Regions from separate parts of the Micromonospora sp. DT63 genome, predicted to be linked through region 1. Evidence: riboswitches for the same ligand, from Rfam matches in the RefSeq annotation. Region 1 holds a riboswitch; each other region holds the start of a gene.

Region 1 (9,426 bases):
GGGCGGTGCTGCGCACGGTGGTGACGCGGCCGAACCGCTCCCGCTCGTAGCGCAGCACGAGCGCCGCATGGTCGGTGTCGGCCGCGATCCGGACGGCGCGCGGTCGGGGCTGTGCGACGTCGGCGATCTCGGCGATGTCGGTGAAGTCGGCGCCGACCTCCATCCGCACGGTGAAGTCGGCGGGCTTCGGCGAGTGGTTGAGCACGGTGATCTGCTCGTGGAAGCAGTCGTGCACCGAGCGGTGCCGGATGATCGACACGTCGGCGTCCACGTAGTGGCTCGCCGCGCCGGGCACCAGGAAGAACCGGGTCTCGAAGTACGTCATGTCGTCGCGGGAGAGCGCGTTGAGGCGTTCCCCGTCGACCGTGAGCACCCAGCGGGACAGGAAACGGGTGTCGAACGAGAAGAGCCCGACCGGCGCCTGCGGATCGACCTCCATGTCGCCCTGGGCGTCGCTGATGGCGAACACGTTGCCGGCGATCACATGAACCTGCTCCTGCCTCATCGCGCCTGGTCCTGTCCCGCGAGGGCCGCCCGGCCCAGCGCACGGGGATGCCGCGCGTCGGCCGGGCCGGGGAAGATCCGCCGCAGCAGCATCAGCAGCGCCATGTCGCCGCGCACGGTCAGCTCGTTGCGCAGCAACGCCTCGGCGAGGTGCAGCTGACCGCTGGCCAGCTGGTCGAAGACCGCCCGGTCGGCGCGGACCAGCAGGTCGGCGTCGTCGGCCGACCGGGTCACCTGGACGTGCTGGTCGGCGACGGTCAGGTACCAGTGATCGGTGCAGCCCTCGCCGCGCATGTCGAGCCGCAGCGTCCCGGCGGTGGTCTCGGCCAGGTCGGGGCGCCGGCTGCCGTCCAGGTCCTGCAGGAACCGCGCCGCCGTCGTGTCCATCAGGTCACCTCCCGCATCCGGTCAGGATCACCCGGCGCGGGGTGAGCGGGAGTCACCCGAAGCGGGTGAACCGGGGACGCGGGTCAGTCGGCCTCGACGAGGCCGCGGACGTAGGCGGCCTGCCCGGCGTGTTGCAGGTCGTCGTCGGCGATGCTGACCAGCCGCACGCCGAGAGTGACCGGCGGGTCCCACGACTCGTCGACGACGCGGTCCAGGTCCGCCGGGCGCAGCCCGGCCAGGAACTTTCCGGTACGCGCCGCAACCGCCCCGTAGTAGTCGATCAGCGCCTGGGCGCTCTCCGGCCGCACCTTAGCCACCTGTGCGGGCGTGTGGCCGTAGCCGGTGTTGTGCGGGTCGGCGGCGAGCCCGAACCGCCCCGCCCAGTCCCCGCTCTCCCAGATCTGCTCGGCGTCGAGCAGGTCGGCGACGTGGTGGTCCTGGACGCGGGTCAGGTGCCAGACCAGCCACCCGACCGGGTTGGCGCCCTCGCCCGGCGCCCGGCGCAGCTGCTCCGGGGTGAGGCCGTCGACCGCCGCGCGGACGAGGTCGGGCAGCCGGTCGTACGTCTCGGTCAGCAGGTCACTCACGTCCACTGGGCACGCCTCCTGGTCGGTTTCCGATCACGGTACCGCCGGACACCGACAGCCGGACCTCGGCCGCTACGGTGATCACGTGGTCGCGGCGCTGGAGCTGTATCTGGACCCGGATGCCACCCGGCGGATCCGGGTGCTGTGGGACGCGTTGGAGGCCGAGGGCGTGCAGAGCATGCGCTCGCTGCTGGAGCAGCGTCACCGCCCGCACGTCTCGCTCGCTGTCGCGCCCCGCTTCGATCCCGACCAGGTCGCGGAGGCGCTGCGCGGCACCGTCGTGGCGGCTCCCCTACGACTCGACTTCCAACACGCGGGGCAGTTCGTCGGGCGGGTGCTCTGGCTCGGCCCGGCGCCCACGCCGGAACTGCTCGCGCACCACCGGTTGGTGCACGGCCGGCTCGCCGCCGCCGGCATCACCCTGGTCGAGCACTACCAGCCCGGGCGCTGGGTGCCGCACTGCACGCTGTCCATGCGGGTGCCGAACTCGCTGATGGCCGCCGCGGTGCGCCGCTGCCTGGAGGTGCTGCCGCTGGCGGCGACGGTGGTTGGCGCGGCCCTCACCGACCACGCCCGCGGCATCGCCCACCCGCTGTCCTAGCCGTCCTAGCCGTCCTGGCCGTCCTGACCGTCGACGCTCCGGCGCGCGGACACCGTCGCCGCCACCGCCGCCGCGAGCGCGATGGATGCTCCGGCCACCAGCAGCAGGCGCGGACCGAGTGGGGCGAGCGCACCGGCCAGCCCGGTCCCGAGCGAGCCGGCGGCCACCTTCAGGGCCGCCGTCGACACGAACACCTGCGTCCGCACGGCGTCCGGCGCGTACGCCGACCGGGCGGCCAGGGTGGCCGCGAAGAGCGGCGCGGTCGCCGCCCCGGCCAGGGCGAACGCGACGACCGCGAGTCCGAAGCTGGGCACTGCCGCGCAGAGCCCGATCCCCACCGCGCCGAGCGCCGCCCACCGGACGGTGAGTCGTTCCGGGTCACCGGTCAGCGGAAACGCGGTGACCAGGAGCGCGCCGGCAAGGTTTCCACCGCCGTACGCGGCGGCCAGCAGCGCGCCGGAGACCGCCTCCCGGTCGAGGTCCGCCGCGAGCGCGACGGCGAGCACCGACACCGCTCCGCCGGTGAGCGCGGCGAGCGAGGTGACCCCGGTGACCCGGCGCAGCGGTCCGGGACCGAGCAGCGCCCGCAGCGCGCCACGGGCGGCGGGCGTCGTCCGCGCCGGCCCCCGCCGGGCGGGTGCGCGTGCCGGCAGCGTCCCCACCAGGGCTGCCGCGAGCAGGGTGGCGGCACCCAACCCGACCAGGGCCGGCCGAGGCCCGGCCAGGGCGGCGAGGGCAGCCACGGCGGCCGGACCGGCGCTGCCACCGACCCCGTACGTCACCGTGTCCCACCCCTGACCGCGACGTTGCGCGCGCTCGTCCGGGTCGAGCAGTCCGGCGAGCCGGCTGCTCAGTCCGCCGGTCAGCAGCGGCCCGCAGGCCCCGGCAACGACCAGCAACGCGGCCGGCACACCCACCGGCACCCGGCCGAGCAGCAGCGCGGCCGTCGAGACCGCTACGGCGTACGTGACGAAGCCGGCCGCCAACCGGCCCCGGCCGTCCGGCGCCCGGTCCAGCCAGCGACCCATGAGCGGCCCGAGCAGGTGCGGCGCGGTCAGGCACGCGGCCAGCAGCCCGCCGAGCAGGGCCGGCCGGGCCACCCCGACCTGCGACACGGTGGCCAGCAGCACCACGCCCACTGTCGCGCCGGCGTCCGCGCCGCGGGCGAGCGTCGCGGCGACGAGGTAGCGGGGCAGGGCTCCACGTCCGGTGGTGACCTGCACGGCGGTGTCGAGAGATCCGCTCACCCGTACCTCGCTACCCACTCCGCCACTCGATGCACCATCGAGGCGAGATGTCCGGTTTGGCGGGCGACAGTCGGGAAACCGAAAACAGGGGGTGCGGATGTGGCCGGGCGTGGGATGGTTCGACGTGGATGCCGTACCCGTGGTGACCCGCGCGAGCGGGCCGCCCGGCCGGGGGCGCGGGCGCACACCGCGCCGCCCGCGGCGGCTTCGACGAGGAGAGGCAGGGCCCATGCAGGCTCAGCGCAGGCCACCGCGCACGGAGCGGAGCCAGACCAGCCACGACCGGACCGGCGGCGGGATGACCGGGGCGGCCACGCCCCTGACCATCTGGGCCGCCGCCGTGCTGCTCGGTCGCATCGGCGCCGGTGACGACGACAGCGAGGACGAGCGGCACATCCTGCGCGGCATCGAGTGAGCCCGGCGCCCCGCCGCTAGAGCCAGCCGCGCCGCTTGAAGACCAGGTAGAGGGTTCCGCAGACCAGCAGCATCAGCAGCAGCGCGAACAGGTAGCCGAAGCGCCAGTTCAGCTCCGGCATGTGGACGAAGTTCATGCCGTACACGGTGCCGATGAGCGTGGGCGCGAACAGGATCGCGGCCCACGAGGAGACCTTCTTCAGCTCCTCGTTCTGCGCGTAGCTGGCTGCGGTCAGGCTGCGCATCTCCTCGTTCTGCTGCTGTGAGACGAGGGTGGCGTTGACGGTGAGGATGTTCTGCAGCAGGTGCCGGAACCCGTCCACCCGCTCGACCACCTGGGTGAGGTGGTCGGTCACGTCACGCAGGTAGCGGAGCAGTTCCTCGTCCGTGCCGTAGCTGCCGGCGCCGGTGGCCAACGCGTCGAGCATGGTGAGCAGCGGCCGGGCGGCCCGCTGGAACTCGATGACCTCCCGACTGAGCCCGTAGATGCGCCGGCTGGCGTTCGGGTCACCCCCGAAGACCTGGGTCTCGATCTCGTCGATGTCATTCTCCAACCCGGCGACCACCGGCGCGTACCCGTCGACGACCTGGTCGAGGATCGCGTACAGGACCGCCTCGGGCCCCTGGGCCAGCATCGGCGCGTCGGCCTCCATCCGCCGCCGCACCGCGGCCAGGTCGGGCACCTCGCCGTGGCGGACCGTCACCACGAAACCGGGCCCGATGAACAGGTGCAGCTCGGAGAACTCGACCTCCTCCCGCAGGTCGTCGTAGCGGGCGGCACGCAGCACCACGAACAGCGTGTGCCCGTACCGCTCCAGCTTGGGTCGCTGGTGGGCGTTGATCGCGTCCTCCACCGCCAGGTCGTGCAGGCGGAACTCGCGCGCCAGCGAGGAGATCTGGTCGATGTCGGGCCGGTACAACCCGATCCAGGCCATCGCGTCGTCCTGCTCCTGGAGGCAGGAGTACGTCTCGGCGAGGCCGGCCGGCGAGGCGAACCGGTGTCCCCGGATGTAGACCGCACTGTCCACCATGCCACCGGCGGGCGGGGGCGGTGCCGGCGGTGGCGGCACGCTGACGCGGGTCTCGTGCTCGTCGAGCTGACGGCCGAAGCCACCACCCGGGCGGAAGCGACGGCCGCCGACCATGACCCGCTCCTTCCCCGGTGGCATCCGATCCGGCGGCCTCCCGGCCCGACCGGGCGGTTCGGTGCGGGGCGCCGGAGGCGCTGCATCCCCTCTGCCCCCGGGCCGAAACCCTCCGACTCGCCGGCCGCCCCCACCGGGGACGGGCGGGTTCGGCGTACCCGGGGACGGGCGCGTGCGACCGGGCGGATACTCGCGGTGACCATGGGCGGAGGACGGGGGAAGCGCCGGTGCAGGGCGACAGGCGCGGTGGGCGGCTGCGCGGCTGGCTGCTCGACGGCGGTACGGAGCGGGCCGCGCGGCATTCCGGCCCGGGCGGGCGCCCGCCCGAGGATCGGCACCACCCGTGGTGGAAGGTGATGTGCCTGACCGGTGTCGACTACTTCTCGACGCTGGGCTACCAGCCGGGCATCGCGGCGCTGGCGGCCGGGGCGCTGGCGCCGGTGGCGACGCTGGTGCTGGTGCTGGTGACGCTGCTGGGCGCGCTGCCGGTGTACCGGCGGGTGGCTGTCGAGAGCCCGCACGGTGAGGGTTCGATCGCGATGCTCGTACGCCTGCTGAGCTACTGGCCGGGCAAGCTGTTCGTGCTGGTGCTGCTCGGTTTCGCGGCCACCGACTTCATCATCACCATCACCCTCTCGGCGGCGGACGCGACAGCCCACATCGACGAGAACCCGTTCTGGCCGAGCGGGCTCAAGGGACACGAGGTGCTCCTCACGCTGCTGCTGGTGGCACTGCTGGGCGCGGTGTTCCTCAAGGGATTCGGCGAGGCCATCGGGATCGCCGTCGTCCTGGTGGCGGTCTACCTGGGGCTGAACGCGGTGGTGATCGCCGACGCGCTGTGGCGGGTGGTGACCCATCCGAGCGCGGTCGGAGACTGGACGAACGCGCTGAGCACCGGGCACGGCGATCCCCTGCTGGTGGTCGGGTTGTCCCTGCTGGTGTTCCCGAAGCTCGCGTTGGGCCTGTCCGGTTTCGAGACCGGGGTGGCCGTGATGCCGCACATCCGGGGGGATCGCGCGGACTCGGAGGACCGGCCGTTGGGCCGGATCCGGGGAGCGCGGCGGCTGCTCACCACCGCCGCCGCGACGATGAGCGTCTTCCTGATCACCAGCAGCGTGACCACCACCGTGCTGATCCCGCCGGAGGCGTTCCAGCCGGGCGGGCCGGCGAACGGCCGGGCGTTGGCCTACCTGGCGCACCAGCACCTCGGCGGCGTGTTCGGCACCGTCTACGACCTGTCGACGATCGGGATCCTGTGGTTCGCGGGCGCGTCGGCGATGGCCGGGTTGCTCAATCTCGTACCCCGTTATCTGCCGCGGTACGGCATGGCCCCGACCTGGGCGCGGGCGGTCCGGCCGCTGGTGCTGGTCTTCACCACCGTGGCGTTCGTGATCACGGTGGTCTTCTCCGCGAGCGTGGACGCGCAGGGCGGCGCGTACGCCACCGGGGTCCTGGTGTTGATCACCTCGGCGGCGACGGCGGTGACCCTCGCGGCGCGACGACGGCGCCAGCGGGGGCGGACGTACGCCTTCGGGACCATCGCGTTGATCTTCGTCTACACCACTGTGGCGAACGTCGTGGAACGCCCCGACGGCGTCAAGATCGCCGCCTGTTTCATCGGCGGGATGATCCTGGTGTCGGTGCTGTCCCGGCTCATGCGGGCCTACGAGCTGCGCGTCGACCACGTCGAGCTGGACCCGACCGCCGCCCGGATGATCGACGAGCGGGCCACCCGTCGGATCCGCCTCATCGCGCACGAGCCGGAGCGCCGCGACCCGGCCGAGTACCGCGCAAAGCTGGCACAGACCATGGCGGACAACGACTTCCCCGACGACAGCGACGTCATCTTCGTCGAGGTCCACGTCACCGACCCGTCGGACTTCGAGACCGAGCTGCCGGTGCGCGGCAGCGTGGCGCACGACAGCTACCCGGTGCTCAGCCTGACCGGCTCGTCGGTGCCCACCGCGCTCGCCGCCCTGCTGCTGGAGATCCGCGACCGGAGCCGGCGACGGCCACACATCTACTTCGAGTGGAGCGAGGGTGGCCCGGGTCGCAACCTCCTGCGCTACCTGGCGTTCGGGCAGGGCGCCATCGCCTCGGTCACCCGGGAGATCCTGCGTCGCCAGGAGCCCGACCCGCGCCGCCGGCCGCACGTGCACGCCGGTTGACCTGCCGGTCGAACCGTCGCGGACGGTGAGCGTGGTCATAACGGCTGGACGGTCCACCGGTCGGAGCTGCTAGCCTCGGCGCAGGTCATGAGTGCCAGCGCGAAGCCCCGGCTCGCTGGCCGGCAACCCTCCTCCGCGGTGGGGTGCCCCGGGTGAAGACCAGGCACCGGCAGGACGCCGGCGCAAGCGTGGCCTGGCACCCAGGTCAGCAACAGACCCGGGAGACCGTATGCGCATCATCCTCAGCCCCACGCCACCGGCCGGTCGGCTCATGCCGACCCTGACCCGGCGTCGCCACGTGGACCTGATGCGAATGCGCAGCGCAGCGTGTACCGCCACCTGACGCGCTGACCCCCCTCCCCTCCCCGGGCGCCCTCGCCCACCCCACTCGACCCTCGCGTCGATCATGAAGTTGTTGCCCGTCCGACCGGCGTGTCGGGGCAACAACTTCATGATCGACCGGGTCAATGCACCCTTTTGGAGACACCCGTGCGATCTTTTTCTGTCCTGAGCCGTGTGGTTGCCGTTGGGGCGGCCCTTCTGGTTGCCGGCGGGTTGGCCGCGTGCGGTGGCGACGACTCGTCGGGCGCCGCCGGCAACCCGTACGGGCTGGCGCAGGCCGGCGTGCTGCGGGCCGGCACGCTCACCGACGCCCCGCCGAACGTGTACCTCAAGGACGGTAAGTTCACCGGCTTCGACAACGACCTGCTGACCGCGGTGGCCGGCAAGCTCGGCCTGACTGTCGAGTTCGTCGGAACCGACTTCTCCGCGCTGCTCTCCCAGGTCAACAACCACAAGTTCGACGTCGGCAGCTCCTCGATCACGATCACCGAGGCGCGGAAGAAGACAGTCGACTTCGGCAACGGCTACGACTTCGGCTACTTCGGGCTGGACGTGCCGGCCGGCTCGCCGATCACCGGGTTCGACCAGCTCGCCGGCAAGCGGGTCGTGGTGGTCCAGGGCACCGTCCAGGACGACTACGCCACCGGCAAGCAGCTCGACCCGGTGCGGGTGCCGGACTACAACGGCGCGATCAACCAGCTCAAGGCGGGCACCGCCGACGCGTGGATCGCCCCGGCGGAGATCGGCGAGAAGTCGGCCGCCGACAGCAAGGGAAAGATCACCGTGGCGGCCAAGCAGCTCAGCCCGGCACCCACCGCGTACGCCGTGGCCAAGGGCAACGACAAGCTGCGCGAGGCGCTGAACAAGGGCCTCGACGAGGTGATCGCCGACGGCACCTGGAGCCGGTTGCAGGCCCAGTACTACCCGGGCCGCCCCATCCCGGCGGACTTCACCCCGGGCAGCGGCACCGTAGCGGCGCCGTCCGCATCCGCCGTGCCGTCGGCGTCGGCGTCGGCTGCGTCCTGAACCGGTGACGAGCGAGCAGGGCGGTAGGAGAGGCGACCGATGGATCCGTTGAGCACCCTGTGGGAGACCTTCTTCGACGCCGACGCGATGCGCGAGGCGCTGCCCGAGATGCTGACCGTCGGGCTGCCCAACACGCTGATCCTGGCGGTCTCCGCCGCCCTGCTCGGCACGGTGTTCGGCCTGCTGCTGGCCGTGGCCGGCATCTCGCGCAGTCGATGGCTGCGCTGGCCGGCGCGCGTCTACACCGACGTCTTCCGCGGGCTGCCGGCCGCGGCGACGATCCTGCTGATCGGCGTCGGGCTGGCACCGCTCGGCATGCGGGTCTGGGGACCGGACCCGTACCCGCTGGGCGTCCTCGCGCTGTCGCTGATCGCGGCGGCGTACATCGGGGAGATCTTCCGCTCCGGCATCCAGTCGGTGGAGGCGGCCCAGTTGGAGGGCGCGCGGGCGCTCGGCTTCTCCTGGGCCGACGCGATGCGGCTGGTGATCATCCCGCAGGGCATCCGGCGGGTGCTGCCCGCCTGGGTCAACCAGCTCATCGCGCTGATCAAGGACTCCAGCCTGGTCTACTTCCTCGGCCTGGTGGCCAGCCAGCGGGAGCTGTTCCGCATCGGGCAGGACTACGCGGCCACCACCGGCAACGAGTCCGCGTTGCTGCTCGCCGGGCTCTTCTACCTGGCGTTGACCGTCCCGCTGACGCACGTCGTCAACTGGATCGACAGACGGCTGCGCAACGGCCGGCCGGCCACCGCACCCGCCGACGACGAGGACGACGACCTGGCGCTGGCCGGGGCCCCGGAAGGAGACCGGCGATGACCACCACCGCGACCACCACCTCGGTGAGCCTCCAGGCGCGCGACGTCCACCTGGCCTTCGGGCCGAACCGCGTGCTGCGGGGCGTCGACCTGAGCGTGCAGCGGGGTGGGACGGCCTGCGTGATCGGGCCGTCCGGGTCGGGCAAGTCCACTCTGCTGCGTACCCTCAACCGGCTCATCGAGCCCGACC
Region 2 (9,426 bases), on a different contig from region 1:
CTCCACGTCGAAGCTCTCCCGCGAGCACGCAGTGTTCGAGCCGATGCTCGGGCTGCTGCTGGTGGCCGGCGGTAAGTACACGACGTACCGGGTGATGGCGTCCGACGTGGTCGACCGGGCCGTACGCCGGTTGGGTGGCGCCCGCGCGTCGCGTACCGCCGACCTGCCGCTGCTCGGCGCGGACGGCTACCCGGCGATGTGGCGCGACCGGGCCGACCTGGCCCGCCGGCACGGCGTGCCGGTGGGCGTGGTGGAGCACCTGCTGGAGCGGTACGGCACCCTCACGCTCGACCTGCTGGCGCTGATCGACGCCGACCCGTTGCTGGCGTCCCCGCTGGCCGGTGCTCCGGAGTACCTGGCGGCGGAGGTCGCCTACGCGGCGCGGGCCGAGGGTGCGCTGCACCTGGAGGACGTGCTGACCCGACGGACCCGGATCTCCTTCGAGACCAGCCACCGTGGCCTGGAGTCCGCCGAGCACACCGCCGAGCTGATGGGTGCGGTGCTCGGGTGGGACGCGGCGAGGAGCGCCCGCGAGGTCGAGAACTACCGTGCGCGGGTGGAGGCGGAGCGGCAGTCCCAACTGATGCCGGACGACGCCGGGGCGGACGCGGCCCGACTGGGCGCACCTGACGTACGGGGTTACGCGGCGGACCGGGGTGACGACGACCAGGCCGAGCTGCGCCCCACGCCACAATGACCGAAAAGTAACGTTACCGAGTGGTAACTATCGATACCGGCCCGGATGGTGGTTTCGAACGCTACCTACGGTGGGGTAGGTTTCCGCGCGTGCTGTACCGCGCGCGCCCCCGTCTCCTCACCCCCCTTCTTGCCGTGGCGCTCGCCGCCGCCCTGGCCGGATGTTCGCTGTTCGGCGGCGACGACGCCGACAAGCCGGTCGCCCAACCGCCGGCCGGCTCGGCCGCCGGTGTGCCGGCGCCCGAGATCCCGACGACAGTCGCCGCGGGCCAGGTCAGCCTGATCCAACGGCTCGGCGCCGACGCCCCGCTGCGCACGTTGAGCGTCGAGCGGGACGGCTCATGGCAGTGCCTCGACTGTGCCGGCGACGGGGTCACCTCCCGGGGCAGGCTGGCCGCGGAGCAGACCGAACGCCTCCAGGTCCTGCTCGCCGACCCCCGGCTCGCCGAGGAGACCGACCAGGTCCGGCGCTACCGGACCACCTGTATCGACGCGCTGACGTCCAGCCTGCTCACCTCGTCCGGGCTGGTCACCTCGCAGGACTGCCCGGGTGAGGAACGCCCGACGGTGGCGGGGGAGATCCTGTTGCTGCTCACCCAGGCGACACCCGCCGAGGTCAAGGGCTGACGCGGCCCGTCAGAGCACCTTGCCCGGGTTGAGCAGGCCGGCCGGGTCCAGCGCCGCCTTGATGGCCTGATGCACCCGGACGCCGACCGGGCCGATCTCGGCCGCCAGCCAGTCCCGCTTGAGCAGCCCCACCCCGTGCTCGCCGGTGCAGGTGCCCCCCAGGGCCAGGCCGAGCCGCATGATCTCGTCGAACGCCCGCCGGCCCCGCTCCACGCTCGCCGGGTCGGCCCGGTCGACGACGATGTTCGGGTGCATGTTGCCGTCCCCGGCGTGCCCCACCACACCGATCGGCACCTCGCAGTCCGCCGCGATCCGGGCCACCCCGTCCAGCAGTTCGGCGAGAGCGCCCCGCGGCACCGCCACATCGTCGATCACCAGGCCGCCGTTGCCACCCGGGTGGGTGTCGGCCGCGAACTTCTCCATCGCCGGGTGGGCCAGGCGGCGGGCCTGCAACAACGCCGCGGCCTCCAGTGCGTCGGTGGCCGCGTAGACCTCCTCGGCGCCAGCCGCCTCGCACACCTCGGCCAGGGCCGCCAGGTCGTCGCCCGCCCGGTCGCCGGTGTCGGCGGCGGCCAGCAACACCGCCTGCGCGTCGGTCCGCAGCCCCATCGGCTGGTACGCCTCGATCGCCCGCAGGTGGGTCTGGTCCAGCAGTTCCAGCAGGCTGGGCGTGAGGCCCCGCGCGGCGATCCGGGCCACCGCCGTGCCGGCCGCCGCCGTGGAGCCGAAGACCGCCACCAGGGTCAGCGAGTCGGCCGGGGCCGGCCGCAGCGCCACGGTCACCTCGGTGATCACCCCGAGGGTGCCCTCCGAGCCGACGAAGAGCCGCGTCAGGTCGTAGCCGGCCACCCCCTTGGCGGTACGCCGCCCGGTGCGCAGCACCTCGCCGGAGGCGAGCACCACCTCCAGGCCGAGCACGTACTCGGTGGTCACGCCGTACTTCACGCAGCACATGCCGCCGGCGTTGGTGGCCACGTTGCCGCCGATCGTGGACGACTCCCAGGAGCCGGGGTCCGGCGGGTACCAGAGGCCCTGCCTGGCGACCGCCGCGGCGAGCGCGGCGTTGACCACGCCGGGCTGGACCACAGCGATACGGCCCACCGGGTCGATCTCGCGGATCTCGTCCATCGCGACGGTGCTGATCACCACCGCGCCGTCCACCGCGTTCGCCGCGCCGGCCAGCCCGGTCCGCGCGCCCTGCGGCACCACAGGTACGCCGTGCCGTGCCGCCGCCCGGATCACCGCCACCACCTGCTCGGTGGTGCGGGGGCGGGTCACCACTGCCGGGACTCCGGCGGCGCAGAGGTCGGCCTCGTCGCGCTGGTGCAGGCGCAGCAGGTCCGGGTCGGTGAGCACGGCGTTCTCGCCCAGGGCGGCGCGCAGGTCGTCGAGGAGTCCGGTGGGGGCCATGCCGCCGAGGCTAGGTCGCCGACCACCGATCATCAACGCGGGCTAGCTTGGGCACCATGCTCTACCTGGACCGGCCGGCCTGGCCGTGGCGCGGTCGACTCTGGTCGCACCTGATCAGCGACGTCTCCTACGCCGAGTTGCACGCCTTCGCCGAGGCGCTTGGCGCACCCCGGCGCGGCTTCGACCGGGACCACTACGACATCCCGGCCGACCGGTTCGCGGCGGCGGTGTGGCTCGGGGCCCGGGTGGTGCCGAGCCGGGAACTCGTCAGGTTGCTGCGCGACGCGGGACTGCGTCGCCCGAAGCACCTCGTCAAGCCGGGTTCGTCGGCGATCCGCTGAGTGCGGCCAGCTCACGGCGCAGGTTGTCGCGGGCCGGCTGCTCCCACCGGTCGGCGAGCGGCGGCAGCCGGAACAGCGCGGGCAGCGCCAGCAGCCCGGTGAGCACGGTGGCCCGTCCCGTCCGGAAGGCCGGATCGGGCACGTGCGCGTACTCCCGCCGGATCGCCGCCGCGTAGCTGTCGTAGGCGGCCGGCGGTCCGGCCAGCACGGCGAGGTCCGCGTCACAGAGCAGGGCGCCGTCGGGGTCGCCAGGGCCCACGGCGTGCCCGGCGGTGAGCAGGACCAACCGGCGCACCTCGGCCACCGCGGGCGCCGGCACCCCGAGGCCGGTGAGCAGGTGCCCGGCCAGCGCGGCACTGTCCCGCTCGTTGGTGTCGCCGGGGGCCCGCGGGTCGTAGACCGCGTCGTGGCACCAGGCGGCCAACCGGACCAGGTCGGGTCGGTCGGCCGACGCGGCGTGCCGGTCCACCACATCGAGGACGGCGCTCAGGTGCGCCACCGTGTGGTACTGCCGGTGCGGCTCCCGCCACCGGGCCAGCAGCTCCTCCCCGGCCCGGGTGGAGCGCTCGTCGGGTCTCGCCCCGGCGTCACGGGCCGCCGCCCGCCACCGGTCCAGCAGATCGGCCACCGCCCGAGTCTGCCGCATCCGTGCGCCGCACGCGGGAGAGAGGATTCAGGGCCCCCGCCACGGGTAGTCGCGCCCATGGCGGTGGCCCGGGACAAGAAACCTCCGGTGGTACGGCGTACCCCGCTGCGCGAGGGCCTGGTGGACGTCGACGGGGCGCGCATCGCCGAGGCCACCCAGCAACTGCGGCACCGCGGCCGGGCCACCCTGCACGACCGGCTGCACCGGGTGCGGATGGCGGGTGGGCTGGCCGTCCAGGCCGGGTTGGCGGCCGGGCTGGCGTACCTCGTCTCGCACAAGTTGCTCGGCAACCCGCAGCCGGTCTTCGCGCCGATCTCCGCGGTCGGCACGCTCGCCGCGTCGGTCGGGCAGCGGTTCCGCCGGACCGTCGAGCTGATCGTCGGGGTGGGCGTCGGGGTGTTCGTCGGCGACCTCCTGATCTACTTCCTCGGCACCGGGGCGTGGCAGCTCGGCCTGGTGGTCACGGTGGCGATCCTGCTCACCATCTTCGCCGGGGCGAGCGTGGCCATCGTCATCCAGGCCGCCGCCACGGCGGTGCTGATCGTGACGTTGAGCCCGTCCACCCAGAACCTGGAGATCCCCCGCTTCGTCGACGCCTTTCTCGGCGGCGGCATCGCGCTGCTGGTGACGGCTGTCCTGTTGCCGCTGAACCCACTGCGTGTGATCAACCGGGCCGCCCGGCCGGCGCTGGACCTGCTCGCCGCCCAGCTCGACGCCACCGCCGACGGGCTGCGCGACCGGGACCGGGCCGGCATCCAGCGGGCGCTGGAGCGGCTGCGCAACAACAAGGACGAGCTGGCCACCCTGGCCGAGGCGATCGAGGGCGCGAAGGAGACGGCCACCCTGTCGCCGGCCCGCTGGCACCGCCGCGGCGAGCTGATCCACTACGCGGAGGCGGCCGACCCGATCGACCGCGCCATGCGTAACAGCGGCACGCTGATCCGCCGGTCCGTCACCCTGATCGAGGACGACGAGCCGGTGCCGGATCCGATGCCGGACGCGATCGGCCACCTCGCCGAGTCGGTCCGGCTGCTCAAGCACGAGTTCGCGGCGGGCGAGGAGCCGCAGAAGGCACGGGAGCGCTCGCTGCGGGCCGTCAGCGAGGCCGGCCGGGCGTACGGGGCGGGGGTCGGCTTCTCCGGGAGTGTCGTGATCGCCCAGATCCGGACCACGGCGAGTGACCTGCTGGTGGCCTCCGGGGTCGAGCAGGAGGAGGCGAACCGGTGGATCCGGACGGCCTTCGGGGAGCAGGAACGGCCGATCGGCGAACCGGCCGAGCCGGGCGAGGCGCCGAAGCCACCCACCGCCCCGCCGGTCGGCTGAGCGCGGGGCGGCGGGGCGTCCGGGGCAGGGACTCAGCCCGGCGCAGGCGCAGGCGCAGGCCAGCTCGGCTCAGGCCAGCTCGGCGAGCGCGGCCAGTAGGCGGTCGACCTGGGCGGCGGTGCTGCCCAGGCCGATGCTGGCGCGCAACGCGGTCGGCGGAAGATCCCGCCGGCCGGTACGCCCGGCGGCCTCGCCGAGCAGCCGCCGGGCCAGCGGGTGGGCGCAGAACAACCCGTCCCGGACGCCGATCCGGTGTTCGGCGGCCAGTCGGGCGGCCACCGCGGCGGAGTCCCGGCCGGCGACCACGAACGAGACGATGCCGACCCGGGGCGCGTCGGGGCCGAACGTGCGCAACTCCACCACGTGCGGCAGGGCGGCGAGGCCGGTGCGCAGCCGGGCCAGCAGCGCCTGTTCCCGGGCGGCCAGCGCCACCCGGTCGGCGTCGGCCAGCGCCGCGCACACCGCCGCCAGCGCCACCGCGCCCAGCAGATTCGGGGTGCCGCCCTCGTGTCGGGCCGGGCCGTTCGCCCAGGTCACGTCGTGGGTGGCCGGCCCGACGTGGCTGGTGGCGCCGCCGCCGGCGAGGTACGGCGCGGCGGCGTCCAACCAGTCCGTGCGGCCGATGAGCACACCCGTGCCGAACGGGGCGTACAGCTTGTGGCCGGAGACGGCCAGGTAGTCCACGTCGAGCGTGTCCCTGTCGACCGGGGCGTGCGGCGCGAGCTGTGCGGCGTCGAGGACGATCCGGGCGCCGTGGCGGTGGGCCACCCGGGCCAGCTCGGCGACCGGCCACAGCTCGCCTGTCACGTTGCTCGCCCCGGTCACCGCGACGAGCACCGGCAGCGCGGGATTGCTGTCGCGGCGCAGCTCGGTGAGGGCGGCGGCGAGAGCGCGGACCGCCCCGCCCGGGTCGGCGGGCACCGGCAGGCGCACCGAGCCGCGTGGCCAGGGCAGCAGGTTGGCGTGGTGCTCGCCCGCGAAGGTGACGACTGTCGTGCCGGCGGGCAGCGCCCGGGCCAGCAGGTTGAGGGCGTCGGTGGTGTTCCGGGTGAAGATCACGTGGTCGTCGGCGCGGGCGCCGAAGAAGTCGCCTACCGTCTGCCGGGCCCGCTCGTAGGCCAGGGTGCAGCGCCGCGACAGCGCTCCCGCGCCGCGGTGCACGCTGGCGTACCAGGGGAGCAGTTCGGTGACCGCGTCGGCCGCGGCCCGCGCGCACGGCGCGGTGGCCGCGTAGTCGAGGTTGATCTCGCCGGGCACGCCGAGCACGTCGAGCGCCGCCGACGGCTGGGGCGCGACGGTGGGCAGGGCGGGCAGCGAGGGTACGAGGGTGACGGACACGCCGGAACCTCCGGGGTCAGGGACCCCGGGTGTGGCCTCGGGACGGGGTCCGCGCTTGCCCAGCACGCCGATCGGGCTGGGCCCGGTCATCACCCGGGGCACCCCACCGCGAACTCGACGAGGGTTGCCGGCCAGCAAGCCGGGGCTTGACGCTGGCGCTCGTGACCTGCCGGCAGCATAGCGGCTGTGGATGCGGCCGAACCAGCCGGCGGCGGATGGCTACGCTGACCGCATGGCCGACACCCCGCCCGGTGCACCCCTGCCGTCGCCGCCGCACCCGCCGGCGGCCCCGCCCGTCGGCGGGTCAACCGGGATCCCGCCGCGCCGCTTCGGCTGGCTGCGGTTCCTGGTGCTGGCCGGGGTGGTGCTGTTCATCGCGGCGTGCGCGGTCTTCATGGTCATCACCCTCGGCCAGTCGCTGGGCGTACAGGCGCTGCTGGTCGGGGTGGGCGCTGCGATCCTGCCGGTGCCGGTGCTCGTCGCGTGCTTCCTCTGGCTCGACCGCTACGAACCGGAGCCCCTGAAATACCTGATCTTCTGCTTCGCGTGGGGCGCGTTCGTCTCCACCGCCGCCTCGTTGAAGGTGAACGAGTTCGCCGCCGGGCGGTTCGCCGACTGGGGGCTGCCGGACGCGCTGACCGGCGTGCTGGTGGCGCCGTTCATCGAGGAGCTGACGAAGGCGCTCGGCCCGATCCTGCTGCTGGTGTTCCGGCGGCGGGAGTGGTCCGGGATCACCGACGGCCTGGTCTACTGCGGGCTCTCCGCGGTCGGCTTCGCGATGGTGGAGAACATCCTCTACCTGGGCGGGTACGGCTATGCGGCCGGCGCCGACCGGTACGGCCCGGCGACCGGCGCCCAGCAGGTGATCGCCATCTTCATCGTGCGGATCCTCCTGTTCGGGTTCGCCCACCCCCTCTTCACCTCGATGACCGGTGTGGGGCTCGGTGTCGCCGCCCGGACGGCCGACCGGCGGGTCCGGGTGCTCGCTCCGATCGCCGGCCTGCTGCTGGCGATGATGCTGCACGGCACGTGGAACCTGCTGCCGACGCTGACCCAGGCCACCGGCGAGGCCGTGATCATGCTGTACGGCTTCCTGGGTCTGATGGTGCCGGTGTTCTTCGGCGTGGTCGGGCTGGCCGTGTGGCTGCGCGCCTGGGAGGGGCGGCTCACCGAGCGGACGCTGCCCGACTACGTCCGCGCCGGCTGGTTGAGCCCGCCCGAGGTGGCCGCGCTGAGCAGTCTGGGCCGTCGGCACGCCGCCCGTAGCTGGGCACGCCGGGTCGCCGGGGACGCCGGGGTGCGGGCGATGCGCGGATACCAGCTCGCCGCGACCCGGCTGGCCCTGCTGCGCGACGGGACGCTTCGTGGTCTGGACCGGAAGCCCGCTGACCGGGAGCGGACGTTCGCCGAGGAGCGGCAACTGCTGGAGGCGATCACCGCGTACCGGTCGTACTTCGTGGGTCGCGACCCCCAGGCCCCGGTGGGTGTCTGGGACGGCAGCCGTTACCACCTGCGCTTCCCGGACGGTACGCAGCGACCGGTGGACGCGCCCGACGAGCCGGTCGTGCCGATCCCGGTGGTGCTCGCCCCGCCGCCGCCTCCGATGGGCTACGCGCCGCCCAACTGGCACGGTCTGCGCCCCGCAGCGCCGTGGCCGCCGCCCGGTCACCCCTGACGGCGGTCGGCGGGCTCAGGTCATCAGCGTGGTGAGGAAGTCACCGAGCCCCTGCGCCATCGCGATCAGCGCGGCCCCGATCGCCTTGAACATCTGCGCGGCGCCGTCCGGGCGGAACGCCATGAAGTAGATCAGGAACGCGACGCTGCCCCAGGTCAGCAGTTTCTTCACGAATACCGGCATCGTCCCTCCCCAGGGCCCACGGTCGCCGGCTGGCTTCCCGCGCCACGGGCTGGCAAACGGCGCGGTGGCGTCCGCCGGCCAGGGGAGGTGCGTCAGAGATAGAGACCTGTGGAATCGTTCTCGATCCGCTCGGCGGCCACGGCGTGCACGTCGCGCTCCCGCAGCAGCACGTACCCGCGGCCGTGCAGCTCGACCTCGGAACGGTCGTCCGGGTCGAAGAGGACCCGGTCACCGGAGACGATGGCGCGGACGTTCGGCCCCACGCCGACCGCGGTGGCCCACGCGAGGCGCTTGCCGACCGCGGCGGTCGCCGGGATGACGATGCCCGCGGTGGAACGGCGCTCGCCCTCGCTGCCGTCCATGCGTACCAGCACGCGGTCGTGCAGTAGGCGGATCGGCAGGCCGGCGTCGAGATCGTTGTCGGCGGTCACGCCGCAGAGGCTACCGTGTGGCCGACGGGGGCCGGCCGGTGGTTACGCAGGAGATGGTCGGGGCAATGTGTGGCTGAACTGTCCTACGGTGTCGGGAACGGACGTATGCTGTCCGACCTGTCGCCGTGGGCGGGCCGGGTTTTCTGCCAGGAGGTGCGTTTGAGCCGCTTCGAGCGGGTACGCGGGCGGCTTCGCCGCGCCTACCAGTCACGACAGGAGTCGACGCGCGTCGACGAGGGCACGTTGAGTGAGGAGTTGAGCGACGTGTCGGGGGCGGCCGGTGTGGCGTCGCCGGCGGTGCCGGGGCCGACCGCAGCACCGAGCGCCACCGTCTACGGCGCGGATGCTGCGGCGGAGCTGCACAGCTCCACCGCCAGCCGGGACGACGCCGACGTCCCGCACGGGCTGCGGATCGCCGCCGCGTGGTGCTGGCGGCTGATCGTGATCGGTGTGGTGGCCTGGGCCCTGCTCAGGATCGTCGGCACGATCAAGATCGTGATCATTCCGCTGGCCATCGCGCTGCTGCTCTCCGCGTTGCTCGCGCCAGCGGTGGGCTGGCTGTTGCGGGCCCGTTTCCCCCGGTCGCTGGCGACGGCGGTGGTGCTGGTCGGCGGCCTGGTCGCAGTCATCGGCACGCTGACGCTGGTGGTCAACGAGTTCATTCGCGGCGTACCCGAGCTGAGCGAGAAGTCGTCGGAAGGCGTCCGGCAGATCCAGAACTGGCTGAAGACGGGTCCGCTGCACCTCTCCGACACC
Region 3 (9,426 bases), on a different contig from region 1:
CAGCTGGTGGTCGACACCAACGGCACGGCCCGCAGCGAGGTGGTGGCGGAGCTGGTGCGCGCCGGCATCGGGGTGGACCGGGTGGTGCCCCGGCGACGCCTGGAGGACGCGTTCCTCGCCCTGGTGGGCGAGAACTCTCGGGGAAGCGGTGACCGGTGATGGCTGGATCTTCCGTCGAGGCGCCGGTGGGTGTCACCGACCCGGCCGGTGCGGCCCGGGGCTACCGCCCCTCGGCCACGATGCCCTTCGCGGCGGAGTTCCGCCGGCAGGCGTCCCGGCGGCGGACCCAGCTGGCGCTCGGGTTCATGGTGCTGCTGCCGCTGATCATCCTGGTCGCCTTCCAGTTCAACTCCGGCGGCGACGACGACAACGGCAACAACGAGTTCGCCAGCCTGGTCGACCTGGCCACCTCCGGCGGGCTCAACTTCACCCTCTTCTCGATCTTCGTGTCGGCGTCGTTCCTGCTGGTCGTGGTCGTCGCGCTGTTCTGCGGCGACACGGTGGCCAGCGAGGCGAGCTGGGGCAGCCTGCGCTACCTGCTGGCCATCCCGGTGCCCCGGGCCCGGCTGTTGACGGTGAAGCTGGTGGTCGCGCTCGCGTACTCGGGGCTGGCCCTGCTGCTGCTGGCCGGCACCGCCCTGGTCGCCGGCACGCTGCGCTACGGCTGGTCGCCGCTGCGCAGCACTGTCGCCGCCGAGCTGGAGCCGACCGAGGGGCTGCTCCGGCTGCTGGCAGTGCTCGGGTACCTCGCGGTCGTACTCCTGGTGGTGGCCGGCCTGGCGTTCCTGCTGTCGGTGACGACGGACGCCGCGCTCGGCGCGGTCGGCGGAGCGGTCCTGCTCTGGATCCTGTCCAGCATCCTGGACCAGATCACCGCGCTGGGCGGTCTGCGTGACTTCCTGCCCACCCACTTCAGCACCGCCTGGCTGGGGCTGCTCTCCACGCCGGTGCAGACGGACGACGTGGTACGCGGCTGCATCTCGGCGATCAGCTACGCGACGCTGTTCTGGGGGTTGGCGTTCTGGCGGTTCACCCGCAAGGACATCACGTCGTAGCCGCCTTCCAGGCGCTCACGCCGATCCGGCCGGTGTTGCCCACGTCGACCGGGCCGTGCGGGTCGACCTCCTCGGCCGGCTGACCGGCGGCGGGCGCGATCGTCAGGTACGCCCCGGCGGTGGCCACCACCGTCGGATCGGTGACCAGGTTGCGCCAGAGGACGGTGGCGACGGCCCGCTCGCCCTTGTGCAGCGTGATCGGCTGCGGCGGCTGATCGAAGCCCGACGTGATCTCCTTCGCGCCGTTCACCACCCGCAGGATGATCGGCTTGCGCTGCTCGTTCAGGACCCACACCACCGGGTAGCCGTTGAGCTGGTAGGGGCGGTCGGCGCAGTTGACCAGTTCCAGGCCGAGGGCGCGCAGGCCCATCGCCGCGTCCCCGCCGGTGGACCGGATCCGGACGCCGGAGGCCGGGCACTCGGCGACCGGGTCGGCGCTCGCCGACGGGGTCGTGGCGGGCCTGGGCGGTGGCGGGCCCGTAGGGTCCCCGCCCGCGTCCCGATGTTCGTCGGTGGTGCAGGCGGTGAGTAGAAAGGCCGCCGCGACCGCCGCGACGACCCGTCGCCGTGCTGCCGTACCGAGGGAGATCATCCGCCGATCCTCGCCCACCCGGGCGTTCCGCCGCAGGCCGGCCCCGCGCTCGCCACGGTCAGGTGCTGGTGCCACCGGCGATCCGCTCGGCCTCGCCGGTGGTCCTCCGCCCCACAGCTGGGGCAGCTCGACAGGCTGTACGGCCCCCCGGCGGGCGATACGTTCTGGCGGGAGCGCTCCCATACTGCGATATATTCCGATCGGGGATTTTCCCACCAGCAAGGAATTTATTAACTTCGATACATTCGTGGCCCACCATTGAAGAGATCTGTCCCCTTCGATGGAGGTCTCCATGAACGTCTCTCGGCTCGGCGGGCCGACCCTGTCCCTGTTCCGCATCGTGACCGGCCTGCTGTTCATGCTGCACGGCCTGTCCTCGGTCTTCGGGTTGTTCGGCGGCAACCCCATGACCGGTGCGGCCATCCCGCTCGGCTCCTGGCCGGGCTGGTGGGCCGCGCTGATCCAACTGATCTGCGGCGCGCTGGTGCTGGCCGGGCTCTTCACCCGGCCCGCCGCGCTTCTCGCCTCCGGCTCGATGGCGTACGCCTATTTCGTGGTCCATCAGCCCGAAGGCCTGCTCCCGCTGCGCAACGGCGGTGAGTTGTCGGCGCTCTTCTGCTGGTCGTTCCTGCTGGTCGCGGCACTCGGCTCGGGCCCCTGGGCGCTCGACGCGCTGCTCGCCCGGCGTCGCGCCGACGCCCCACCGGCCTCGGTGAGCGACCCCGCCCCGGTTTCCGCCTGACCGCACCCGAAACCGCGCGTCGCCGGAGCCTCAACGAGGCGGCTCCGGCGACGCGCCCGGTCAGGGTCGGGCCGGCTCGGGCCTGGTCGGGCCGGGTCGATCGGAAGTGGAAGCAGGCGGGGCGTCAGGCCGGAGGGCGCGGGGCGAGGACCGCGTCCAGGAGGCCCGGGTACCGCTGGTCCACCTCGTCGCGGCGCAGCCGGACCAGTCGGCTGGTGCCGGCGGCCCGGGTGCGGGTCAGGCCCGCCTCGCGCAGCACCTTCAGGTGGTGGCTGCGGGTCGCCTTGGAGACGCCGAAGTCGAAGCTGCCGCAGGCTGCCTCGCCGCCCTCGGCGAGCGCCCGCACGATCTGTAGCCGCACGTCGTCGGCGAGTGCGGCCAGCACAGCGGTGACCGGTACGGCGGCCAGGTCGGGTTCGTGCGGCTCCATGTGACCAGTGTAACCCTTGTTCGACAACTTTCGAACAACACCCTATGGTCGGTGTCGTTGGTTCGAAGATACTCGAACATTGGAGCTGACGATGCGATCCCGCGCCGCCGCCTATCCGCTGCTCGCCGTGCTCGCCTGGGGCGCGATGTTTCCGATCCTGGCCAGCGCGCTGAGCCGGGTCGATCCACTCAACCTGACCACCGCCCGCTACCTGTTCGCCGCCGTCATCCTGGTCGCCATCCTGCTGGTCCGCGAGGGCGCCACCGCGCTGCGGCTCAGCGGTCGGGGAGTCGAGGTGGTGGTGCTCGGCGTCGTCGGCTTCGCCGGCTTCAACCTGCTCACCAACCTGGCGCTCGAACACGCCGCCCCGCAGCAGATCTCCCTCTTCGTGGCCACCACACCGGTCATCACCCAACTGGTCCGGTGGGCGCGGGACGGCGTACGACCGAAGCCGCTTCTGCTGGCTCTCTCCCTGGTGGCGCTCCTCGGAGTCGGCCTGGTGATCACCCGCGGCAGCCTGGCCGGTCTCGGCCAGTTCGGTCTCGGCGGCCTCATGATGATCGGCGCGGTGCTCGGCTGGGGCATCTACACCCACGGCGCCAGCCGGTTCGGCGCCTGGTCGCCGCTGCGCTTCACCACGCTTACCGCGCTCGCCGGCACGGCCGCCATGCTGGCCGCGAGCATCGGCGCCGACGCCGTCGGGTGGCAGCACGCGCCGGCCGCCGCCGACCTCGTGGCGGTCGCCCCACAACTGGCGTACGCCGTGATCGTCGCCGCCGTCGTCGCGGTGCTGGCCTGGAACACAGGTGTGCAGCGGCTGGGCTCCGCCAACGCGGCCCTGTTCATGAACCTGGTCCCGGTGACCACCTTCGTCGTGCAGATCGCCCGCGGCTACCGGCCCGAGGCCATCGAGCTGGTCGGCGCCGCGATCACCATCGCCGCCCTCGTCGCGGCGAACCTCGCCACCAGGGCACGGACCCGGTCGTCGTCCCTGCCGCAACCCACAGCGGTCACCGACCCGGCCGCGGTGGTCGACCCGGTGGCGGTGGCCGCCCGCTGACCCACTCACTGGGATACCCGGTGGAGGCGACAGGCAACGTTGCCTAGACTCGACGGCACAACTGCATACCTCATCCAGAGGGGCTGAGGGATACGGCCCGACGACGCCCCGGCAACCACCCCGCGCGCTCACCGCTGAGCGACAGGCGGGGCAGGTGCCAATTCCGTCCCCGCCGCACCGTGCGATGCGGGGAAAGATGAGAGGACTCTCGACATGACGTCGACGCTCGCCGCCTCCGGCATCGACACCTCCGCCAGCCCCGCCCGCGCCCTGGTCTGTCGCGCCTGTTCGGCCCGCTACCCGCTCGCCGCCCAGCACGCCTGCTACGAGTGTTTCGGCCCCCTCGAAGTGGACTACGACACCGCGGCCCTGGCCACTGTCACCCGCGAGCAGATCGAGGCGGGCCCGAACAACATCTGGCGGTACGCCGCGCTGCTGCCCGCCGGCCAGGACCCGGCCACCCGGGTCACCCTCGACCCGGGGCTGACCCCGCTGGTGGCCGCCCCGCACCTCGCCGCCGAACTGGGCATCACCGCACCGCTGTGGGTCAAGGACGACAGCGCCAACCCGACCCACTCGTTCAAGGACCGGGTCGTCTCGGTGGCGCTGACCGCCGCGAAGGCACTCGGCTTCACCCGGTTCGCCTGCGCGTCCACCGGCAACCTGGCCAACTCGGTGGCCGCGCACGCCGCCCGAGCCGGTGTGCCCTCGGTGGTCTTCATCCCCAGCGACCTGGAGCAGGGCAAGGTCATCACCACCGCCGTCTACGGCGGCGAGCTGGTCGCCATCGACGGCTCGTACGACGACGTCAACCGGCTCTGCGGTGAGCTGGTGGAGACCGACGAATTCGAGGACACGGCGTTCGTCAACGTGAACGTCCGGCCGTACTACGCGGAAGGCTCCAAGACCCTCGGTTACGAGGTGGCCGAGCAGCTCGGCTGGCGTATCCCGGCCCAGGTGGTCATCCCGATGGCCAGCGGTGAGCTGCTCACCAAGATTGACAAGGCGTTCTCCGAGCTGGTCGAGATCGGCCTGGTCGAGGCGCCGGCCGGCGGCTGGAAGGTCTTCGGCGCACAGTCGGCCGGCTGCAACCCGATCGCCGCCGCGCTGCACGCCGACACGGACACGATCACCCCGGTCAAGCCCACCGGCATCGCCAAGTCGCTCAACATCGGCGACCCGGCAGCCGGCCTCTACGCCCTGGAGGCGGTCCGGCGCACCGGCGGTTGGATGGAGTACGCCGACGACGACGAGATCCGCGCCGGCATCCGCGACCTGGCCCGCACCACGGGCGTCTTCGCCGAGACGGCGGGCGGGGTGACCGCGGCCGTGCTGCGCAAGCTGGTCGAGTCCGGGCGACTCGACCCCACGGCGGAGACTGTCGTGTTCAACACCGGCGAGGGCCTGAAGACCATCGACGCGGTGGCCAGTCAGGTCGGCCCGACCCACCACATCAAGCCCAGCCTTCGCGCCGCCCGCGACGCCGGCCTCCTCGGCTGACCCTCGTGCCGCGCCGGGCGACCTGCCCGTAACTGGGTTTTCGCTGTGAGTATGGAAAACCCGCCGGTCTGGACTTGACGGCAGGAACCGGACGGCGCAAGATGCTCCGTGCGGGAGGGCATTTCGCCGGAGACTTTTGAAGTTCTTGCGACCCAACGCCGGAGGCGTTGTGCGAGTGTCCCTCCCGACCACGTCCGATGAGGCCAGCGAATATTCGCTGGCCTCATCGCTTTTGCGGCTGTCAGGCTCCCGGGCATGAGCATCACGATCACGTCGTTCGACGGCGCCGACCGGGCCGCTGTCGACGAGGCGTACCGGGTCGGGGCGGCGGCCAACGAGGCCGACCTACCGGACTTTCCGCCCTTCTGCCGGCGTCGCTTCGACGCGCTGTTCCACACCCCGGCACCCGGCACCCGATCGCTCTGGGCACTGGCCCGGCTGGACGGCGTGCCGGCCGGATACCTCCAACTCGACCTGCCGCAGCTCGACAACACCGACAACGCCACCGCCGAGCTGACGGTGCGTCCCGACCTGCGGCGGCGCGGCGTCGGCCGGGCGCTGCACGAGTACGGGGTGCGACTGCTGCGGGAGCACGGCCGCAAGCGGGTGGTCGCGATGACCGTCCGCGCGCTGCCCGGCGGTGCGGCCCGTTCCGGGGCGGGCGACGCGTTCGCCGCCTCGACCGGCGCGCAGTCCGCCCTGGCCGAGGTGCGTCGCCGGCTGGAGATCGCCGACATCGACCGACCTGCCCTGCGGGCGGCGCTCGCCGAGGCCGGGCCGCGGGCCGAGGGCTACCGGTCGGTCTGCTGGCAGGGCAGCACGCCGCAGGAGTACGTGGCGGACATCGCCTACCTGGACAGCCGGCTGTTGATGGACGCGCCAATGGGTGACGTGCAGTGGGAGCCGGAGCAGGTGGACGCCGAGCGCATCCGGGGCAACGAGCGCGCGTTGGACGCCCGGGGCCGGCGGCGCTACCACCTCGGGATGCGGCACGAAGCGTCCGGTCGGCTGGTCGCCTGGACACTGCTCGACGTGGGCGCCTCCGCCGACTGGCACGCCTTCCAGCAGATCACCATCGTCGACCCGGCCCACCGTGGGCACCGCCTGGGCCTGATCGCCAAGGCGGAGAACCTGCACCACCTGCTCACCCACGAGCCGGCGGTACGCGTCATCGACACCTGGAACGCGGCCAGCAACAGCTACATGGTGGCGATCAACGAGCAGCTCGGCTTCCGCCCGGTGGACGCCTGGAACAACTGGCAGCTCACCGTCTGACGGGTATCGGCGCTACTGCTCGCCGACCGGACTCAGGCATGATGGCTGGCATGACGGAGACCCCGCATCCCCTGTACGACAGGCACGCCGACACCCTCAACCGTGCGCTGACCGCGATCACGGAGCGGGGCTACTGGTCCGCCTATCCCGAGTCCCCCAGCCCCCGCGTGTACGGCGAGACCGCCGCCGCCGACGGCAAGGCCGCCTTCGAGGCGTACCTGGGTGGTGATTTTCCGCTCGACCAGCCGGGCACCGGCGAGCGGATCGCCACCGAGACGAGCCCGTTCGGGGTCGAGCTGGCGGTGCGTTACCCGCACGCCGGCACCGACGAGCTGATCGCCGCCGCCTCCGCCGCGCTGCCGGCCTGGCGCGACGCCGGCCCGCAGGCCCGCGTGGGCGTGTGCCTGGAGATCCTCGACCGGCTGCACAAGAACATCTTCGAGCTGGCCAACGCGGTGCAGTTCACCAGCGGGCAGGCGTTCGTGATGGCCTTCCAGGCCGGCGGCGCCCACGCGCTGGACCGGGCGCTGGAGGCGCTGGCGTACGCGTACGCCGAGATGACCCGGCACCCCGGCACGGCCGGCTGGGAGAAGGCCGCCGGCAAGGGCGACCCGCTGCGGATGACCAAGACCTTCCACGTGGTCCCGCGTGGGGTGGCGCTGGTGATCGGCTGCAACACCTTCCCGACCTGGAACTCGTACCCCGGGCTGTTCGCCTCGCTGGTCACCGGCAACCCGGTGATCGTCAAGCCGCACCCGCGCGCGGTGCTGCCCCTGGCCATCACGGTGAAGTACGCCCGGGAGGTGCTCGCCGAGGCCGGCTTCGACCCGAACCTGATCATGCTGGCAGCCGAGGCGCCCGGCGAGAAGCTCGCCAGCGACCTGGCCCTGCACCGCTCCGTCAAGATCGTCGACTTCACCGGCTCCACCGAGTACGGCGACTGGCTGGAGACGCACGCCCGGCAGGCGTCGGTCTACACCGAGAAGGCCGGACTGAACACGGTGGTCATCGACTCCACCGACGACTTCGCCGGCATGTGCCGCAACCTCGGCTTCACCCTGACCCTCTACAGCGGCCAGATGTGCACCACCTCGCAGAACATCCTCATCCCCGCCGGTGGCATCGAGACCGACCAGGGCCACAAGAGCTTCGACGAGGTGGCCGGCGGGATCGCCGCGGCGGTCGGCAAGCTGACCGCCGACCCTGCCCGGGGCGTCGAGCTGACCGGCGCCATCGTCAACGACGGGGTGCTGGAGCGGCTGGCCGAGGTCACCAAGGTGGGTGAGCCGGTCCTGGAGTCACGGGCCGTGGCCCACCCGGCGTACGCCGACGCGGTGGTGCGTACCCCGACGATCGTGAAGCTGCGCGCGGACGACGCCGAGACGTACGGCCGGGAGTGGTTCGGGCCGATCTCGTTCGCCATCGCCACCGACTCCACCGCGCACAGCCTGGAGTTGCTGCGCCGGACGGTCGGCGAGAAGGGCGCGCTGACGGCCGGGGTCTACTCGACCGACGAGGCCGTGCTGGACGCGACCGAGGCGGTGGCGATCGAGGTCGGGGTGCATCTGTCCTGCAACCTCACCGGCGGGGTCTTCGTGAACCAGTCGGCGGCGTTCTCCGACTTCCACGGCAGCGGCGCCAACGCGGCGGCGAACTCGGCGCTGACGGACGGGGCGTACGTGGCCAACCGGTTCCGGATCGTGCAGTCGCGGCGGCCTGTCTGATTGTTGCGGTTGGGGTTTCCGGGGCAGCCCGCCCCGCTCCGGGCGGTCAGGCTTGATCCCTGCGCGGGGCGGGCTGCCCCGGAAACCCTGGCGTGGGCACTGTTGTCGCTGACGCATCCGGCTTTGGGAGACATCACCGGGGTTCTGCCTTGGGATGGGTTCTTTGTTTCCGGGGCGGTTCTCCTGGCTCCGGGTCGGTTGTCTTGGCTCCGGGGCGGTTCTTTGTTTCCGCGGCGGTTCTCTTGTTTTTAGGCGGGGCGGCGCATCTGTAGTTCGTTCAGCGCGGGGATCGTGGGGTGGGGGACCCGCACGCCGGTGTCGGTGAAGCCCAGCCGCTGGTAGGCCCGGTAGGCGCGGTCGTTGCCCACCACCACCTCCAGCAGCAGCTCCGGTCGGCCGCAGGCCCGCGACCAGGCGGCCACCCCGTCGATCAGCTCGCCGAGCAGCCCACTGCCCCGCCAGGCCGGCGTAACGTACACGGCGTAGATGACTGTCAACCCCGGGTCGTTCGGAGCGACCGTGCCACCGGCGTGCCCGACCAGACGGCCTCCCGGGTCCGCGACGAACTGCGCGTTGTGGGGGCCGACCGACGTGTACGCCACCCGCGCGGCGAACTCGCTGTGCGGTCGGGCCGCCGCGTCGGCCAGGGTCTCCAGGAAGGCCAACGGCGCGTCGGCGAGCATCTCCAGGCGCAGTGCCCGCATCCGGGCGGCGTCCTCCGGCCGGACCCGGTGGATCTCGGCCTGCCGAACGGCGGCTGAGCCGATATCGGTGGTCATGCCTGCATGCCTACCACAGGGGCCGGAGCTGCCTCGGGGCGTGGCCCGCCCCGCTGGCGGGCCGCCGAGGACCCCCGGGACCGGACGTCCGGGGCCCGTTCCGGCCCGTCCCGGGACCCGGTCGGGTCGCCCGGGAATACGCCCGATTTGGGGTCGTGCGCGGCCGTCACTCCTCGTGTAGCGTGCGATTTCGGTCACCCTTTCAGCGGCCGTCGTCGATCGCTGAGGCGGTGGTTCGAGGGCGTCCGGCCGTGCCGCGCGCCCGGGCA

What was found. Region 1 has a riboswitch for S-adenosylmethionine ahead of ACLQ27_RS21940 (ABC transporter substrate-binding protein). Riboswitches for the same ligand answer to the same signal wherever they lie in the genome.
Region 2: it holds a riboswitch for S-adenosylmethionine, as region 1 does, so the genes downstream of both, ACLQ27_RS10850 (aminotransferase class V-fold PLP-dependent enzyme) here and ACLQ27_RS21940 (ABC transporter substrate-binding protein) in region 1, are expected to answer to the same signal.
Region 3: it holds a riboswitch for S-adenosylmethionine, as region 1 does, so the genes downstream of both, thrC (threonine synthase) here and ACLQ27_RS21940 (ABC transporter substrate-binding protein) in region 1, are expected to answer to the same signal.

What each region holds. Positions count from the first base shown of each region.
Region 1 covers NZ_JBNCKQ010000006.1:87,353-96,778, reverse strand. The annotation lists gene ACLQ27_RS21980 (glycogen debranching N-terminal domain-containing protein) at 1-505, opposite strand, end outside; gene ACLQ27_RS21975 (SCP2 sterol-binding domain-containing protein) at 502-891, opposite strand; gene ACLQ27_RS21970 (mycothiol transferase) at 975-1,484, opposite strand; gene ACLQ27_RS21965 (2'-5' RNA ligase family protein) at 1,564-2,079, shown strand; gene ACLQ27_RS21960 (MFS transporter) at 2,085-3,326, opposite strand; gene ACLQ27_RS21955 (hypothetical protein) at 3,556-3,741, shown strand; gene corA (magnesium/cobalt transporter CorA) at 3,758-4,885, opposite strand; gene ACLQ27_RS21945 (amino acid transporter) at 5,113-7,053, shown strand; SAM riboswitch class IV at 7,137-7,248, shown strand; gene ACLQ27_RS21940 (ABC transporter substrate-binding protein) at 7,570-8,421, shown strand; gene ACLQ27_RS21935 (amino acid ABC transporter permease) at 8,461-9,237, shown strand; gene ACLQ27_RS21930 (amino acid ABC transporter ATP-binding protein) at 9,234-9,426, shown strand, end outside.
Region 2 covers NZ_JBNCKQ010000002.1:861,506-870,931, reverse strand. The annotation lists gene ACLQ27_RS10880 (glycerol-3-phosphate dehydrogenase/oxidase) at 1-697, shown strand, start outside; gene ACLQ27_RS10875 (hypothetical protein) at 787-1,323, shown strand; gene ACLQ27_RS10870 (FAD-binding oxidoreductase) at 1,333-2,733, opposite strand; gene ACLQ27_RS10865 (DUF4031 domain-containing protein) at 2,790-3,074, shown strand; gene ACLQ27_RS10860 (HD domain-containing protein) at 3,046-3,720, opposite strand; gene ACLQ27_RS10855 (FUSC family protein) at 3,841-5,043, shown strand; gene ACLQ27_RS10850 (aminotransferase class V-fold PLP-dependent enzyme) at 5,113-6,348, opposite strand; SAM riboswitch class IV at 6,428-6,548, opposite strand; gene ACLQ27_RS10845 (PrsW family intramembrane metalloprotease) at 6,572-8,056, shown strand; gene ACLQ27_RS10840 (hypothetical protein) at 8,072-8,239, opposite strand; gene ACLQ27_RS10835 (GroES family chaperonin) at 8,332-8,670, opposite strand; gene ACLQ27_RS10830 (AI-2E family transporter) at 8,776-9,426, shown strand, end outside.
Region 3 covers NZ_JBNCKQ010000002.1:879,839-889,264, reverse strand. The annotation lists gene ACLQ27_RS10960 (alpha/beta fold hydrolase) at 1-159, shown strand, start outside; gene ACLQ27_RS10955 (ABC transporter permease) at 159-1,055, shown strand; gene ACLQ27_RS10950 (DUF4232 domain-containing protein) at 1,045-1,647, opposite strand; gene ACLQ27_RS10945 (DoxX family protein) at 1,940-2,389, shown strand; gene ACLQ27_RS10940 (ArsR/SmtB family transcription factor) at 2,514-2,819, opposite strand; gene ACLQ27_RS10935 (DMT family transporter) at 2,911-3,879, shown strand; SAM riboswitch class I at 3,947-4,082, shown strand; gene thrC (threonine synthase) at 4,093-5,379, shown strand; gene ACLQ27_RS10925 (GNAT family N-acetyltransferase) at 5,635-6,654, shown strand; gene paaN (phenylacetic acid degradation protein PaaN) at 6,705-8,378, shown strand; gene ACLQ27_RS10915 (GNAT family N-acetyltransferase) at 8,627-9,157, opposite strand.